2 linked regions of the Alkalihalophilus pseudofirmus genome follow. The protein of the gene in region 2 interacts with the protein of the main gene of each other region in a pairwise test. Links are inferred from orthologs where the notes say so. Each region holds a gene or a part of one and is shown on either strand. Other genes may lie near its edges. The genes, in order: groL and grpE.

Region 1 (10,706 bases), 790 kb from region 2 along the record:
TTGCCCATCTAACTGCCTCACCCCGAGAGGAGCGGCCGCGCATTTGATGTCTTTCACGCATATCTGGGACGAGAAGGAATAAAATAATCATTAGCCCGACTGTGAAACTGAAAATACTCCATATCCCCGGTATGCGGTCAACGGCGATATCAAACTGAAGTAACAGCAGGGTTCCTGGGATCGCTGAGAGCTGCATCAGTACATATGTAATAAGAATCCACCAATAACGAATGTTCAATTTGCTAACTCCTTTATTAAGAAATAGTCAATTTTCTTTAATTCATTTATTTTACCATAGGTTATTTAGAAAGGCAGGAGGAATGCCTCGTTTAAGAGCGAATAGTTAGTAGTGCTATTTATTGTATGCGGCTATTGCGCTATCTAACAGGCCTGGTTAAGAAAAATCAAAAAAAGTATAGTAAAGGGCTTGCAAAACGAGAGTGTAATGATTATTATAATAATTGTGTTAGCACTCATGATGAGTGAGTGCTAATAAAGAATATTACATAGGTCTTGAAGGAGGGTGTTTTCCTTGTTAAAGCCATTAGGTGATCGTATTATTATCGAGTTAGTCGAATCTGAGGAAAAAACAGCGAGCGGGATTGTATTACCTGACTCTGCAAAAGAAAAGCCGCAAGAAGGTAAGGTTGTAGCTGTTGGAACAGGCCGTGTAACTGATAACGGAGAGCGCATCGCACTTGACGTTAAAGAAGGCGATTCTATCATTTTCTCTAAATATGCGGGAACAGAAGTGAAGTACGGCGGAGTTGAATACTTGATCCTTCGTGAAAGTGACGTACTAGCTATCATCGGTTAATACATTTAAGTAATTAATCCATTGAAGTTAACCATTAAACAAAAGCGAATTTGACTATATACACTATTTTCTAGGAGGTCGAAATCATGGCTAAGGATATTAAATTTAGCGAAGAAGCACGTCGTTCGATGCTGCGCGGTGTAGATGCCCTTGCAAATGCAGTAAAAGTAACCCTTGGACCAAAAGGTCGTAATGTTGTTTTAGAGAAGAAGTTTGGTTCTCCGTTAATCACTAACGATGGTGTGACGATTGCAAAGGAAATTGAACTTGAAGATGCATTCGAAAACATGGGTGCTAAGCTTGTTGCTGAAGTAGCAAGCAAAACAAACGACATCGCTGGTGACGGTACAACAACTGCAACAGTACTTGCACAAGCTATGATTCGTGAAGGACTTAAAAACGTAACATCTGGTGCAAACCCGATGGTTATCCGTAAAGGAATCGAAAAAGCAACAGCAGCTGCTGTGACAGAGCTTAAAAACATTGCTAAACCAATCGAAGGTAAAGAGTCTATTGCACAAGTTGCTGCAATCTCTTCTGCTGATGAGGAAGTTGGCCAAATCATTGCTGAGGCAATGGAGCGCGTTGGTAACGACGGCGTTATCACAATCGAAGAATCTAAAGGTTTCTCTACTGAGCTAGAAGTAGTAGAAGGTATGCAGTTCGACCGCGGATATGCTTCACCTTATATGGTAACTGATTCTGATAAAATGGAAGCAGTTCTAGATAACCCTTACGTTCTAATCACAGACAAGAAGATCGCGAACATTCAAGAGGTACTTCCAGTTCTTGAGCAAGTTGTACAACAAGGCAAGCCGATCCTTATCATCGCTGAAGATGTTGAAGGTGAAGCTCTTGCTACCCTAGTTGTGAACAAACTTCGCGGAACATTTAATGCAGTAGCTGTTAAAGCTCCTGGATTCGGTGACCGTCGTAAAGCTATGCTTGAAGACATCGCTACATTAACAGGCGGAGAAGTGATTACAGAAGATCTAGGTCTAGACCTTAAGTCTGCGAACATCACTCAACTTGGCCGTGCTAGTAAAGTAGTTGTAACAAAAGAAAATACAACAATCGTTGAAGGTGCAGGCGAAGCAGATCAAATCGCAGCTCGCGTAAACCAAATCAAAGGTCAATTAGAAGAAACAACTTCTGACTTTGATAAAGAAAAGCTTCAAGAGCGTCTTGCTAAATTAGCTGGCGGTGTAGCTGTTCTTAAAGTTGGTGCTGCAACAGAAACTGAAATGAAAGAACGCAAACTTCGCATTGAAGATGCTCTTAACTCAACTCGTGCAGCAGTGGAAGAAGGTATCGTAGCTGGTGGTGGTACAGCACTTATCAATGTAATTAAAGCAGTTGAAGCTGTATCTGCTGATGGAGACGAAGCAACTGGTGTGAACATCGTACTTCGTGCTCTAGAAGAGCCAGTTCGTCAAATTGCACACAATGCAGGTCTTGAAGGTTCTGTTATTGTTGAGCGTCTTAAGTCACAAGATGTTGGCTTTGGATTCAACGCAGCAACTGGCGAGTGGGTAAACATGGTCGAAACAGGTATTGTTGACCCAACAAAAGTAACTCGTTCAGCTCTACAACACGCTGCTTCAGTATCAGCTATGTTCTTAACAACAGAAGCTGTAATCGCTGATAAGCCTGAGGAAAACGAAGGCGGCGGCATGCCTGACATGGGCGGCATGGGCGGAATGGGTGGAATGGGCGGCATGATGTAATAAGAAAAGCCGAAGCGACTGCTCAGAAACGCAGGAATCTGGAGCAACTGACAAGTGGCGTTCTTTGCCACGTAGGAGGGTGTGAAGAGTCCGGAGTTTCTAGGAGTGAAGGCTAGACATCTGCCCATCAAACCCTTGATAGATAAGGTTTTGACATAAAGTGAAAAGAAGCTTCTCATAAGTTGAACAAACTTATGGGGAGCTTTTTTGTTTGTAAATCTACGGCTTTCAGAGCATATAAGCCTCACAAGCGATTTTATCTCCAAGGGTAAGATTGTGAATTAAATGTGAAATGTTTCACAAAATCCTCCAAATTAGTAGCACCTCGGGTATAATGAACGCATAAGATACCTTATAGGGTATAGGGTGTATTCATATTAAAGTTGTTCAATGGTAATTTAAAATATCTCTTTTGGAGGGGATCAAATGAGTACTAAAGTAATCATTGTAGGTGGAGTAGCGGGCGGTGCAACAGCGGCAGCAAGATTAAGAAGGATTAGTGAAGATGTGGAAATTATTCTAGTTGAACGTGGTGAGCATATTTCATTTGCTAATTGCGGGCTGCCTTACTATATTGGCGAAACCATTAAAGAACGAAGCAAATTACTCGTTCAGACCGTTAAAGGCATGTCAAAACGTTTTAATCTTGATATTAGAAATTTAAGTGAAGTGCTGAGCATTGATCCACAAAATAATAAATTGACAATCAAGAACCTAAGAAACGGTGAAGAGTACGAAGAAACGTATGACAAGTTATTATTATCCCCTGGAGCAAGGCCGATGGTTCCGCCGATTCTAGGATTAAGTGAAAATATGTCTGCTTTTACCTTAAGAAACATACCTGATACTGATAAAATCAAAACCTATGTGGATTCCAACAAACCTAAGAAAGCCGTTGTAATTGGCGGAGGATTTATCGGAATTGAAATGGCGGAAAACCTGGTTGATCGAGGAATAGACGTGACACTTGTTGAGATGGCTAAACAAATCATGGCCCCAATCGATGTTGAGATGGCAAGCATCTTACACACTCATTTAAAAGAGAAAGGTGTACATTTAGTACTGGAAAACGGAGTGCAGGCTTTTACAGAACAGGGCAAAAAAGTGCTTCTTTCTGATGGAACTGAAATAGAAACAGATATGACGATTCTTTCAATCGGCGTCAGACCAGAAAATGAATTGGCTAAATCAGCAGGACTAGAGCTTGGAGAACGCGGGGGCATCATTGTAAATGAATACCTGCAAACTTCCAAAGAGGACATCTATGCCGTGGGGGATGCAATTGAAGTTGTTGATTATATCAATGGCAAAAAAGCAATGATTCCTCTTGCAGGACCTGCTAACCGTCAAGGTCGAATTGCGGCCAATAATATGATGGGAAAAAAGGAAAAGTATCAAGGGACGATGGGTACTTCTATAGCTAAGGTATTTGACTTGACTGTTGCAGCAACCGGAAACAACGAAAAGACATTAAAGCATCTCGGCATTACTTATGAAGTGGTTCATATTCATCCAAGCTCTCATGCTGGTTACTATCCAGGGGCTGCACCTATTGCTTTAAAACTCATTTTTGATAAAAGTACCGGAAAAATATTTGGAGCACAAGCGGTGGGGGCAGATGGCGTGGACAAGAGAATAGACGTTATCGCAACAGCTATCAAAGGTGAACTAACAGTAGAGGATCTAACAAATCTAGAGTTATCCTATGCACCGCCATTTTCCTCAGCAAAAGATCCTGTCAACATGGCCGGTTATGTGGCTTCTAATATTATGGACGGTGAATTGGAGCATATTCAGTGGCATGAAGTCGATCAAATCGTTTCAGATGGTGGAGTATTAATTGATGTTCGCGAACCAATGGAACGTGAATTCGGCTTCATTAAAGGCTCTACTAATATCCCATTAAATGATCTAAGAGACCGATTGTCAGAACTGCCAAAGGATCAGACGATCTATGTCAGCTGTCAGGTTGGTTTAAGAGGATACCTAGCTAGCCAGATTCTTAAAAACAGGGGATATAAAGTGAAGAATGTTGATGGCGGCTGGAAAACCTACTCTTCTGTTTTAGGAGGAAACCTTGCTATAGATGGTAAAACTACTACCAATGACCGTAGAGATACTGAAATGAAAAGTACAATAGAAATAAAGGTTGATAGGGTTGTAGATGTCAGAGGGTTAACATGTCCAATGCCAATCATTGAACTTAAAAAAGGCATTGAATCATTGGATAACGGTCAAGTGTTAGAGCTTCATGTAACAGACAAAGGAGCTTTAAACGACCTGCCCACATGGAGTGAAAAAGCTGGTCATACCCTTTTGAAAACTGTTCAAGAAGGGAAGATCATTAAATTCTGGATAGAGAAGAAATAAATGTTTTGTAAGAATTGATAACAATATTATTTAAGCATGCTCAAGATAGGGGCATGCTTTTTTAAGTGGAGAAAATGGAGTATTATCTCCTTATGTAAATCAATAGTCCTGTACTTTAATGTCTATTTTAAATTAAAAAAATACATAATTCGACAATATCTAATTCTTTTGTGCTATAATGACGTTTGTGTCATTGTGAATTTAGAACCAGTAATTAAATAGGATAAAGGCAAACTTATCGAAAGGTAAGGACGCAAAGCTACGAGTCTAACATCCTCTTGGGTCATGATAGTCGGGTTGCCAAAAATGATATATGAATGGAACGATTATTTGGCTATCCCTATTTACGTCTAGGGATAGCTTTTCTTTTTGTATCTAGTGAAATAAGTGAAGGTCATTAATGAAAATAACATTCCATAGGAAGAAGGCGATAAGAGATGATAGTAGTTAATAAAAGAAAGTACAAAATGGCCATTGATGAGAATGAAAAAGAAATTCAAGTTCAAGTGCATGGATTAATGAGAGAAGAAGATGTAGAAGGATATATGATCGATTTGCAGGAAACCATCGATAAAGTATCAAGACCACATTATACATTTGTTGTCGATGCCACACACCAAACACCTGTCCCATCAAAAGTTGTCCCGCAACTAGAGCAAACGATGCAATTTTATTCTAGTTTAGGCTTTAAAGATATTCTTGTTGTAAAGCCTGCCTCTAAAATTGCTCAAGTTCAAATAAGGAATGCTCTTCAGAGAATTAACTTCTCAGGTACATTTGTTGAGCGAGTATCTCATTCGTTTTAAACGAGGTTCATTTAATAATTTGAAAGGAAGTTAAGGCGTGCAAAAAACATTAGAACGATATTCATATGAAATTATAACAAGCGAACAATCTACTCTAATAGAAAAAGCAGCTGAATGTCTAGCCCGCTCATTTATAGGGGTGAATGTTTCAGGTAAATGGGTTCAGGAACCTATGGTAGGTCAATTAGATATACGTTATGAAGATTTCTACGATTTCACCAAAGATTATTTAGTCAGTACAGTGGACCAGGGTTATTGCGTCATAGCTAAAGATCAAAATCAGAATGTGGTGGGTGTATTAGCAGGAGATACAAATGCGCCAGTCATATTTGGAGAAGATCTATTTGAAGGGTCGTTTTCCGATATGAATGTCATTCTCCATGTTTTAGAAGAGATAGATCAACGATTCATAGATGATTATAAAAAGAGAAGCGGAAAAGAAATAGAAGATGGTGAGTTTTTGCATTTATTCATGTTGGGTTTAACAGCTGAACATGACCGTCATGAAGTAATTCAACAATTAGGCAATGAGTTAATAACTAAGGCAGCTTCACAGGGATTGAAGGCAGTTATAGGTGAAGCGACAAACCCAAAATCGATACGTGTAATGGAAAAATATCATCAAATGGAGAAGTATACAGATATAGGTGGGCATTACATTGTACATAAATATAAAGAAAATAACAGGTTAAGTGGAATTGATGAGAGTATAGCTGATGGGACCTATTTCCTTATCAGAGAACTTTAAAAGGGTTCATTTCGAATTAAAATAAAATAAAAAGTAGGGGATTCATTCTTATGGAAGTTATACTGCTTGGTATTATTATCGTTTTATTAGGCACTACAGTGTATTTTGCTTACCGTTATTTTTCCCTAAAGCATAATCCGCGCATTAATAAAGAAATCATAAATGGAATAAGAGAACTTTCTGCAGGGAATATGAAAAGCAAAGTGGAAGAGAAAAGCGCTGATTATACTGTATACAATCAACTAATCGAATTTTTACATCGTGTAAAGGAAAGTTACTCTTCCTTATCAAGCAATGTTTATCAAAAAGGAGAAAATTTAGCTAAGGTCGGGGAGTCTGCTATTGAGAAAGCGGACATTGTAAGAGCCGCAATTGATGAGGTAGGAAGAGGCTTAGAGAAACAGTTAGTAGCTACAGAAGAAAGCGCCATGTCTATGGAAGAGATGACACAGGCGATTGAAGATCTTTCAAATAGATCAAATGAAATTTCAGATCGATCAACTGCCACTTTAGAATTAACACAAGATGGAAATGAGAGATTAAAGGACTCTTTGGAAAAAATGGAGCAGTTTAATCAAACCATTAACCAAACATTTGATGGCATCAATAAACTTAGCGAAAAATCACATGAAATCGGTTCTATTGTAAAAGTGATTACAGGAATTTCAGAACAAATAAATTTGCTTGCCTTAAATGCCTCCATTGAAGCAGCTCGAGCGGGAGAACACGGCAGAGGATTTGCGGTTGTAGCTGATGAGGTTCGGAAGTTGGCTGAACAATCACGTCAATCTTCTTCTGAAGTATCTAACATAGTTAAAAACATACAAGCAGAAACCGAGGATGTTGTTAAATCAATGAAGCAAGGAACTGATGAGTTTAAAGATACAAACATGGCGATCGGAGAAGTGGGAGCTATGTTTGAAAAGATTCTATCTACGACAAAGATTATTGCTGAGAATAATGTTAATTCCTCTGCAAGTACAGAAGAAATAACGGCAGCTTCTCAGCAAATTATGTCAACTATGGTCGAGATCGCTTCAATCTCAAGAGAATCAGTTGAAATGTTCGAGGAACTAATAGAAATTAGTGATGATGAACAACGTATCATTCAAATATTAGTCCAGGAAGCAGAAACACTGTTAGAGGCTGAAAATGGCTCTAACCAAGTATTGTCATCATGGGCCCCTCGTAATGAAACAGAAAAAGTGACAGCATAACAAAAAATCAATAATACAGCATAAGAATAGGGATGCTTCTCATAGGTTAATTAAACTTGTGTGAAGCTTCTTTTTGTGATAGACATCAAGGAGGTAAAGTAATGAACGAGTTACAAAAGCTGTACCCGAGCATGGACGGTAATAATGTTCAAAGAGAAGAATTATTATCTTATTTTAAAACAGTAATAACAAAGGTAGATGAATTAAAGGATCCTAATAAACTAACGTTAGGAGAAATGCCCGAGTACACGGCAGATTATTATAATCGTATAATTCATCAGGCAGACATCCCGAAAACGGGTACGCCTATGGATGAAGTGATTGTAAAGCTTCTTAAATTGGTAGAGGGACATAGGTATGTCAACCGAAACTACGTTGCTAATGCAGCGCCCCTTCCGAATATTGCGAGTGTCATTGGGAATTTAATTATGGTCCTTGTTAATGGAAATAATCTTTGGGATGTAGAGGGACCTGCAGCAGCAGCGGCAGAAGTCGAGATCACCAGTATGCTTTCAAAACTAATCGGATACGATGAAAATCTAAGTTCTGGCTATACAACCTGGGGAGGGCAAGGGGCTGTCTTTAACTCTTTACGACTTGCTATTGCAAGGTACTCACCGATCTCTAATCAAAAGGGGGTGCCTGACAATCTGTATTGCTTTTGCTCAGAGCTTTCCCATTACAGCTTGTTTAAATCAGTAGAAGCAACTGGAATAGGAGTAGAAAACATGATTCGTGTGAAGGTGAATCGTGATCATTCTATGAATTTAGAAGACTTTAAAGAGAAAATGGAGCATGTTATTGAAAAAGGCGGTGTTCCATTATATGTTCTTGCCACAATGGGAACAACCGATACGTTTGGGATTGATGACATGGAGGGGATTAAGAGGATAGCTGAAGAGTTAGAAGTTAAGCACTGCTTGAGTCCTGTCTATATCCATGCAGACTCAGCTATGGGAGGTATGTATACCTTCTTTAATGATTATGACTTCAAAAGCAACCATCTTAAACTAGAAGAACCTGTTATACAGGTGTTAAAGTCCTATCAACAAAAGTTTCAACAGATCAAGCTTGCAGATAGTATGGTTTTTGATTTCCACAAGCTTGGCCAAACACCATATATCACGAGCTTATTCTTAGTGAAAAATAGAGAACACTTAAAATATGTTGATTTAGATGAGGAAGAAACGCCGTACGTTGGGAATCGTGGGTATGGAAACTACCATACTGGCTACACAATCGAATGCTCACGAATGGGAAGTTCTCTGGCAATCTACGCGTCGTTATTGGCATTTGGTATGGAAGGTTATCAAGAACTTTTGGCTAATTATATTCGCGTCAATATGAAGTTTAGAGAAAGGTTAATAGAAGAAATTTCAAGTGTAGTAATTACAAATGAAAAGTCCCCGGTTACAACCTTTCGCTTTTATCCTGAGAAGACAAAATGGAATGATGAATGGAGGGGGAGTTTAACTGTTGAAGAGATAATGGAGATCAATCAATTTAATGACGAGCTGGCAGAAGTGATGAGCGTCTACCGAGATACTGTCTTTTTTGGGAACACAAAGAAACAATGTCTAGTAGAAGCATTAAATACAGACAAACGCGTACCGGTATATGCACATAAATTTTTTAGCATCTCGCCCTACACGACGATAGATGAGGTTAACCGTTATGTTGAATTTTTAAAAGAACACCTAGAAATGTTTCAAAAAACAAAAATGATGTGTGTCAATTAACTGTGGATGGTAGAGAGTTCTTACTGTGCTGTTTTGTAATGAATTTATAAATGAAATAAAAAGGTACCTATCTTTCAAAAAGGATTTCTTGGAGTTCACCCTTCTCCTAAGAAATCCTTTTCTAGTTTGAATAATGATTTAAAAGAGAGGTTTCACCTTCTAGGTTCCTCCCTCCACCTCAGCGTCTACGTAATACTCTGCAGGAGGTCACACAGCTCCTTTAAAATAGGGGTGTGCACATGTTCTTCTTCGTAGACAGCATAAAATGGCCGGTAGATCACATGCAGATTGAGTGGTACGAGCTTTCCTTCTGATACTTCTTCTTTCACCATCGAATGAGAGAGAAAGGCAATGCCGAGACCTCTAATAGCCAGCTGCTTAATTAAATAATGACTGCTTGCTTCAATAATTTCGCTAGGTTCAATTCTCTCAGATAAAAGAAATTGATCGGCATATTCTCTCGTTCCAGAACCTTTTTCCCGCAATAGAAGGGGGGAAGTGGCAAGCGGCATCCGTTGCTTAGCATAGAATCTAAGTTCATCCCGGCTGACTACTTCGACATGAAAAGGTCCAAGTCCGCTTGTTCCTTCTACCAAGGCAAGGTCAAGCTTATGTTGCTCGAGTCCTTCAACGATTTGTTCGTGATTGTGAATCATTAACTGCAGACGAATTTGGGGATAGAGGACTCTGATTTTCTTTACGAAATCAGGCAGGATGACATCACTCACTGTATTTGTTGCTCCAATTCTAAGCGAAACCTCTTCCTTCTTTTCTTTCACCTGTTCAATGGATCTGCTTATCTCAAGCATCTTTTTTCCTTGTTCAAAAACTTCCTGCCCAGCACTTGTCAGCGTGAATGATCGATTGGTGAGGGACCGTTCAATAAGTTTTACACCTAGGTAATCTTCTAATTTCTTAATGTGAATACTGATTGTTGGCTGAGAAAGATTCAAGTATTCACTCGTCTTTGTGAAATGTTGAAAATGAACAAGAGTTACGTAACTTCGAATCCAATCAAGCTGCAAGGTAATCACTCCATTATGAATTGTAATGATATGCATTGTTATTATTTATTTCTATTATAAAGTAATTCGAGTTACAATCAAAATAAGAACGGAAGGATGAAGCAACAGGTAATCGGTATGGGCTCTTATATACCATATAGGGTAATTGTCGGGCGCAGTTAAATAAAATTTTAGATAAGAAGGTGTAAGTATGGAAGTGAATTTCTTTTTCATTGTGGTAATCTTTTTAATTGGTTTTGCAGGTTCATTTATTTCCG
Region 2 (7,769 bases):
AGGAATCGTTGTGTTACGGTCGATTAATTTTGTGAACACTCCGCCCATTGTCTCAATACCAAGTGATAATGGAGTAACGTCAAGTAATACAACGTCTTTTACATCTCCAGTTAATACACCAGCTTGTACAGCAGCACCAAGAGCTACTACTTCATCTGGATTAACTCCTTTATGAGGGTCTTTACCAGTTAATTTCTTGATTGCTTCTTGTACTGCAGGAATACGAGTAGATCCACCAACTAGAACGATCTTGTCAATCTCGCTTGCAGATAGACCAGCATCTTGCATCGCACGGCGAGTCGGGCCTAATGTACGCTCTACAAGATCAGAAGATAATTCTTCAAATTTAGCACGGCTCAGGCTTAACTCTAAGTGCTTAGGACCTGTAGCATCTGCTGTAATGAATGGTAATGAAATTTGTGTTTGCGTTACACCAGAAAGATCTTTTTTAGCTTTTTCAGCTGCGTCTTTTAGACGTTGCATAGCCATTTTATCTTGAGAAAGATCAATTCCGTTGTCTTTTTTAAATTGGTCTACAAGGTGATTGATGATCACCTCATCAAAGTCATCTCCACCAAGCTTGTTGTCACCAGAAGTTGCTTTAACTTCGAAGAAACCTTCTCCAAGCTCAAGGATTGACACGTCAAACGTACCGCCGCCAAGGTCATAAACAAGAATTGTTTGATCTTCTTCTTTTTCAAGACCATATGCAAGTGCAGCTGCCGTTGGCTCGTTGACAATACGCTCTACTTCAAGACCAGCAATTTTACCAGCATCTTTTGTCGCTTGACGTTGTGAATCATTGAAGTAAGCAGGAACTGTAATAACAGCTTTTGTTACTTTCTCGCCAAGGTATGCTTCTGCATCAGACTTTAATTTTTGAAGGATGATTGCAGAAATCTCTTGTGGAGAATACTCTTTACCATCGATTGTTTCTTTATAATCTGTTCCGATATGACGCTTAATTGACATAATTGTGTTAGGGTTAGTGATTGCTTGACGCTTCGCTACTTCCCCTACTTGACGCTCACCGTCTTTGAATGCCACAACAGAAGGAGTTGTACGGTTACCTTCTGGATTAGGGATAACTGTTGCTTCCCCGCCTTCCATTACTGCCACACATGAGTTAGTTGTACCAAGGTCAATTCCAATAATTTTACTCATTTTATATGCCTCCTAGTTTCAATCGTTTAATTTATATAGATCTATGTAAGGATTACGCGTTTACTTTGACCATAGAAGGTCTTAAGACGCGATCCTTTAATTTATAACCCTTTTGTAATTCTTCCACGATTTGATTTGATTCAAACCCGTCTTCACTTACCTGCATTACTGCTTGATGCAAGTGCGGATCAAACGATTGTCCCGTTGTTTCAATTACTTCAACACCTTCATTTTTAAGTGTATCTTTTAATTGACGGTACACCATTTCCATACCGCTTAGAAGAGATTGTGCTTCTTCTGATTCAGGCTTAACGAGAAGGGCACGCTCAAAATTATCAACAACTGGAAGTAAACCTTCAATTAGTGCTTGAGAGCGATATTTTGCAGCCGCCTCTTTTTCTTCGCGAGAACGGCGACGGAAATTATCATAATCAGCTTGAACACGCAGCATACGATTGTTTAACTCCGCAACTTGTGCTTCAAGGGGATTTTCTTCTGCTTCCACCACTTCTGTTTCATCAGATGCTGATGCTTCGTTTTGATCTGTATCAACTGCTTCTTGCTCAGTATCTTCTGCTTTTAGTTCATCTTCTAGTGTGTTTGTGTCTTTTTCAGTCATCTGTTTCACCTCCTACCGAAATCAAGTCGTCTGCTTTTAGCAGGCTCTTTATAAAAAACGCTACGTTATTCGCAACTGTTTCTTTTTGACCAATCATATACAGTCAATATTTTTACCATCAACTAACAATATTACCACTTTTAACTTTCGTGATACAAGTTAGTTAGAAGCTTTGTTAAATCTTTTGAAACCGAGTCTACCACTCCGATAACACGACGGTATTCCATACGCGTTGGTCCTAAGATACCGATTGTTCCCATATGCTTGCCGCCAATCGAATACGTCGCTGTAATCATGCTGCATGAATCAAAGGCTTCAAGATTGTTTTCCTGCCCTATTTTCACCTGTATTCCTTGATGTGGAGCACGAAGAATCTGCTGCATCAGCTGATCTTCTTCAAGCATGTTTAACAGCATTCTCACTTTATCAACGTCACGAAATTCTGGCTGCGATAAAAGATTCGTTTTACCACTGTAGAAGACTTTTTCTGAACGTTCATTAGTAAGTGAGTGTTCAAGTGAAGACAGGATCTGTTCATAGTTTGTGACATGTGCACGCATCACTTTGCTCACTTCTGTATTCAATTTTTGACGAAGCTTAAATAGCGGGACACCCATTAAGCGGTCATTTAAAATGTTTACCACTCGTTCGATATCAGAAGCCTCAATCGTATCTGGCAGCTGGATCGTTTGATTTTCTACATGTCCTGTGTCAGTTACCAAGATAAGGATAGCCGACCCTTTAGCAAGGGGAATGATCTGAAGCGAGCGAAGCTTAGCTTCAAACATTTCAGGACCTAGAACAATCGAAATATAGCTTGTCATATTAGACAATAGCTTTGCTGACTGTTGAATGACTTGTTCAATCTCCTGCATTCGATCAGAAAAGATCGTACGGATATTAGCTTGCTCATCTTCAGTCAGATCATGAGGCATGAGCATGTTATCAACGTAATACCTGTACCCTTTTTGAGACGGAATACGTCCTGCAGAGCTGTGAGGCTTCTCTAAAAAGCCGAGTTCCTCTAGGTCAGCCATGTCATTTCTGATCGTCGCTGGACTAAATGTTATATCTTCTCGCTTAGAGATGCTGCGAGAACCGACTGGCTCTGCCGACCGGATATAATCATCAACTATGGCGTGCAGAATTAACAATTGTCTATCTGTTAACATCTCTCATCACCTCTGTTAGCACTCACAATGATCGAGTGCTAAATCTAATGATAAATTATCAAATAGGTCAGGATTTGTCAACTTCAAAACAACATTTCTTCTAAAATAAACGTTTGGTTTTTTTGCTAATCCTCTAACACAGCAAGAAACTGTTCAAATACTTCATTGGCTAACAACAGTCCCTCGTTTGTCAGTTTTAGCATACCTTGCTCACTAACTAGCAACCCTCGCTCAGATAAATCCTTTATTTGATCGTGATAGAGCTTGTTAAGGTCTTTATCGTAGCGTTTAGATAACTCGTCAAGATCTACCCCGTTAAGCTTTCTCAGGCCCATAAACATCGCTTCTTCAATTTGTTCTACTTTACTGACTTTATGTTCATTAAGGTAAGGTAGCTTTTTTTGATTTACAGCTTCTATATACTTTGGCACAGGACCAATGTTTTGATGGCGAACGCCATTTACATACCCGTGAGCCCCAGCACCGAAACCATAATATTCATCGTTATTCCAATAAACGAGATTATGCTTACTCTCACGTCCAGGCTTAGCGAAGTTGGAGATTTCATATTGTACGAGTCCATGAGCTTTCGTACGTTTTCTAAGCTCTTCATACATTGTTACCTCATCTTCTTCAGGAGGCAAACTTAATTTCCCCTTGCGCTGACGATTAAAAAACACTGTCTTCTCTTCAATTTTCAATGAATAAGCAGATAGATGTTCTACCCCTAATTCAGCTGCTTTTTCAATCGTATCAATAAATTGTTCGACCGATTGATGCGGCAGACCAAACATTAGGTCAAGCGATAGATTATCAAAGCCTGCTTCTCTGCTCCGCTTAACAGCGTCATGCACACTATCACTTGAGTGCGTTCGGCCGATCGCGTCTAATAGTGATTGATCAAAGGACTGCACTCCGATGCTAAGACGATTCACACCGTATTCTTTCATAACAGTAAGCTTTTCTTCTTCACTGCTATCTGGATTAACTTCCACCGTAAATTCCTCAATCTGCTCCATAGGAAGGATCGAATGCATTCCGGCAAATAGAGTTCGTAACTGAGCAGCCGTTAAAGCGGTAGGGGTTCCACCGCCGACATAGATTGTTTTAAGCTGATCGGGCTTTGCTTCATTAATCGTCATATGCATTTCGTGAAGCAGTGCTTGAATGTACTCATCGACCGGCTGGTTTTTCAAAAATACTTTATTAAAATCACAATAGTGACAAATATGCTCACAAAAAGGGATGTGAATATATGCTGCTGTCCTCATATTATTCCTCCTGCTAACAATAAAACCGCAGGAACCCCTGCGGTTATCATTGTATTATTCATCCATACGAAGAACGGCCATGAAGGCTTCTTGCGGTACTTCCACGTTACCAACAGACTTCATTCGCTTCTTACCTTCTTTTTGCTTCTCAAGAAGCTTACGTTTACGTGAGATATCCCCGCCGTAACATTTAGCAAGTACATTTTTACGCATCGCTTTAATCGTAGATCTTGCAATAACTTTTTGTCCAATACTAGCTTGAACAGGCACTTCAAATTGCTGACGAGGGATTAACTCTTTTAACTTTTCAACAATGATTTTGCCTCGGTCATAAGCTGAATCGCGGTGAACAATAACCGATAGGGCATCGACCTTCTCACTATTTAACAAGATATCCATTTTAACCAGCTTAGATTGTTTATAGCCGATCAACTCATAATCAAATGAAGCATAACCTTTTGTATTTGATTTTAATTGATCAAAGAAGTCATAGACAATTTCAGATAAAGGAATTTCATAAACAATTTGTACACGGTTCTCATCTAAGTATTGCATGTCAATGAAAATTCCACGTTTACCTTGGCAAAGCTCCATTACTGAACCTACATAATCATTTGGAACCATTACTTTTGCTTTTACATAAGGCTCTTCCACATAATCAATCTTTTGTGCATCAGGCATATTAGACGGATTATCAATTTGAAGGTCTTCCCCACTAGTCAGCTGAACCTTGTACACAACACTTGGTGCTGTAGTAATAAGAGAGATACCAAATTCACGTTCAATACGCTCTTGAATGATTTCCATGTGCAAAAGTCCTAAGAATCCGCAGCGGAAACCAAAACCTAGCGCCTGAGATGTTTCTGGCTCATATTGCAATGACGCATCATTTAACTCAAGACGCTCAAGAGCTTCACGAAGGTCATTGTAATCATTTGTATCGATTGGGTAAAGACCACAGTATACCATCGGATTCATGCGACGGTAGCCTGGCAGTGGCTCAGATGCCGGGTTCACAGCATTCGTAATCGTATCACCGACACGCGTATCGCCGACATTTTTAATTGCAGCCGTTAAAAATCCTACATCTCCGACAGTCAGCTCATCACGTTTTTCTGCTTTTGGAGTAAATACCCCAATCTCAGTTACTTCAAATTCTTTTCCTGTAGCCATCATTTTAATCTTCTGGCCAGGCTTCACTGTGCCATCAATAATACGAATATAAGCTACGACACCGCGATATGAATCATATAGAGAATCAAAAATTAAGGCTTTAAGCGGGGCGTTCGGGTCACCAGTTGGTGCAGGTACCTTTTCGACCACTTGCTCTAAGATCTCTTCAATTCCAATTCCATTTTTTGCAGATGCAAGTACAGCATCAGATGCATCAAGACCGATTACATCCTCTACCTCTTGTTTCACGCGCTCAGGCTCTGCACTTGGAAGGTCAATTTTATTGATGACCGGCAAGATCTCAAGATCATTATCAAGGGCCAAATAAACATTGGCAAGAGTTTGCGCTTCAATGCCTTGTGCTGAGTCAACAATTAACAAAGCCCCTTCACAAGCTGCTAAACTTCTCGATACTTCATATGTAAAATCTACATGTCCTGGAGTATCAATTAAGTGGAAAATATATTCTTCGCCGTCTTTAGCTGTATAGGTTAATTGAACAGCATTTAATTTAATTGTAATTCCACGCTCGCGCTCAAGGTCCATTGCATCAAGCGTTTGGTCTTTCATTTCACGGTCAGTCAGGGCGCCTGTTTTCTCTAAAATACGATCAGCTAACGTTGACTTTCCGTGGTCAATGTGAGCAATGATCGAGAAATTTCGGATTTTCTTCTGGCGCTCTATGCGGTCATTGTTATTCATAAATTGATCACTCCTACTAAATCGTGCCATATACACTATTTCTCATTATACCAATCGTTTAGACCGTCTTCAATACACAGATTAGGGTTAGCCTAAAATCTTAACTTATTTGCTATTAAAACAATCTTTATTTTCTATTAAAATGATCTATTTTACAGAAATAGGGAAGTCCCTATAGCATGTCTTTTTTATTATCATATGTTATTACTAAAAGGTTTGTTAAAGAGGTGAGCCCTTGTCAAAAGAAGAATTTGAACGACTTATGAGATTATTAGATGTCATACAAGAAATCGGATCTAAAGAATTATTCTCAAACATCATTGATGGTGTGAACCGGGATCGCTACAACCTTATCCGCACCTATTTCGACGAATGTATCGATAATATCCCCATAAAAGAAAAAAGAGAGTAGCAGCTATTATTCGCTGCTCTCTCCATTTAACACTTCATGAACAAATGTCATCACTTGGGTAAGTGCCATCCGGCTTATTCTGTTTGCTCCTTCAGCAACACCTGTGCCAAGCTCAGAAAAAAAGTTAAACCTTCCTACATCTTCTGCTTTTTGGCGCTTTTCCACTAATTGACTTTTAGGATCTACAGGCTGTTCCTTTTTAGCACTTATTACCTCAGGTTCTGACGGGACACCTGCCGCTTCACTCTCCTTGAGTTCAAGAGGAACTGGCTTTGTGATCCCTAGTTCTTCGTTCATATGCTGAATGCCAAATAGAGAACCAAGCAACAAAGTTACGAGTATGAACATGATCACAAAAACCAGTTTCTTAATCATCATTTTTCCTCCTCTTCTCCGTCTGCTGCGCTTACATCCACCGCTTCTTCTGTTTCTACATCGTCTGTCCCATCCACCGCTTCTTCTGTTTCTACATCGTCTGTCCCATCTACCGCTTCTGCATTCCAATAATAATCAGCAAACACATCAGCCAGCGCTTCTGCAGAACGATAGACCTCTTCAAGTGAGTTATGCACACCGCCAAATTCAACCAGCATTGATTGTTTCGATAAATCTTGATTAAATTTACCATTTGTACCTCGGCCTGCTTTTAAAATTACCCCACGGCTTAGTCCAGGATATTTCTCTTCAAGCATGTCATGCAGCTCTTCTGCTAATTTAAGATTATGTTCATAATTTGAATGATCCCCGCCTACTACAAATACTGTCCGTCCATATTCAACACCATTTATGGTTACAGTCGTTTTATCCCTTGAGAGCGTATCGCGGTGAAGATCAAAGAAAAATTGCAGGTCATCATTTTGTGCTATGGCTTCTTTTACAAATTCACGAGATGCATCATACGATTGTGCGTATTGCCAGCCTCTATTTTTTAGAGCACCTTGCACATCACGTTCCTCTATTTCTGTTCCGATCCCTCTTTTTTCAAGTTCTTGAGATAACTTCTCTCCGACTAAAGTGATATTAACCTCACCATGAAAGGCTTCATTTACTACGTCTGTTTTAAGCTCTGGTAAAAAAGATTCGGTATTATGAGAATGAATAATATGCGCTACTTTTCTGCCATCTGTCGAGCCTTGCAGATTATCTCCTGCCTGCTTTAATTCCTCAAGCTTTGCCAAACTTTCTTTTGTCGCCTCACGCTCTGCCATTATTACTTCTAGAGGGGGAGCTGACTCAAACGGCAAGTTTGTATAATC

Evidence for each region.
Region 1: the proteins of grpE (region 2) and groL interact in binary tests that used the Escherichia coli proteins (3 or more experiments, as listed by UniProt). The link is inferred for Alkalihalophilus pseudofirmus from one-to-one orthologs.

Annotation. Positions count from the first base shown.
Region 1 is NZ_CP117835.1:285,571-296,276, forward strand. Bases 356-3,223 are described here. They hold groL (chaperonin GroEL), read left to right. Parts: upstream 356-903; coding sequence 904-2,544; downstream 2,545-3,223. Other genes in these bases: groES (co-chaperone GroES), read left to right, coding at 533-817; PQ478_RS01610 (CoA-disulfide reductase), read left to right, coding at 2,971-3,223. Outside these bases: PQ478_RS01595 (CPBP family intramembrane glutamic endopeptidase), read right to left, coding at 1-238; more of PQ478_RS01610, read left to right, coding at 3,224-4,914; PQ478_RS01615 (hypothetical protein), read left to right, coding at 5,352-5,720; PQ478_RS01620 (hypothetical protein), read left to right, coding at 5,758-6,468; PQ478_RS01625 (methyl-accepting chemotaxis protein), read left to right, coding at 6,519-7,685; PQ478_RS01630 (pyridoxal phosphate-dependent decarboxylase family protein), read left to right, coding at 7,787-9,424; PQ478_RS01635 (LysR family transcriptional regulator), read right to left, coding at 9,610-10,449; PQ478_RS01640 (sulfite exporter TauE/SafE family protein), read left to right, coding at 10,640-10,706.
Region 2 is NZ_CP117835.1:1,067,374-1,075,142, reverse strand. The notes cover bases 1-2,833. They hold grpE (nucleotide exchange factor GrpE), read right to left. Parts: upstream 1,784-2,833; coding sequence 1,217-1,783; downstream 1-1,216. Other genes in these bases: hrcA (heat-inducible transcriptional repressor HrcA), read right to left, coding at 1,924-2,833; dnaK (molecular chaperone DnaK), read right to left, coding at 1-1,164. In the rest of the region: more of hrcA, read right to left, coding at 2,834-2,955; radical SAM family heme chaperone HemW, read right to left, coding at 3,081-4,226; lepA (translation elongation factor 4), read right to left, coding at 4,281-6,101; PQ478_RS05505 (hypothetical protein), read left to right, coding at 6,337-6,513; PQ478_RS05500 (DUF3679 domain-containing protein), read right to left, coding at 6,520-6,891; PQ478_RS05495 (stage II sporulation protein P), read right to left, coding at 6,888-7,769. UniProt on the Escherichia coli protein: Participates actively in the response to hyperosmotic and heat shock by preventing the aggregation of stress-denatured proteins, in association with DnaK and GrpE. It is the nucleotide exchange factor for DnaK and may function as a thermosensor.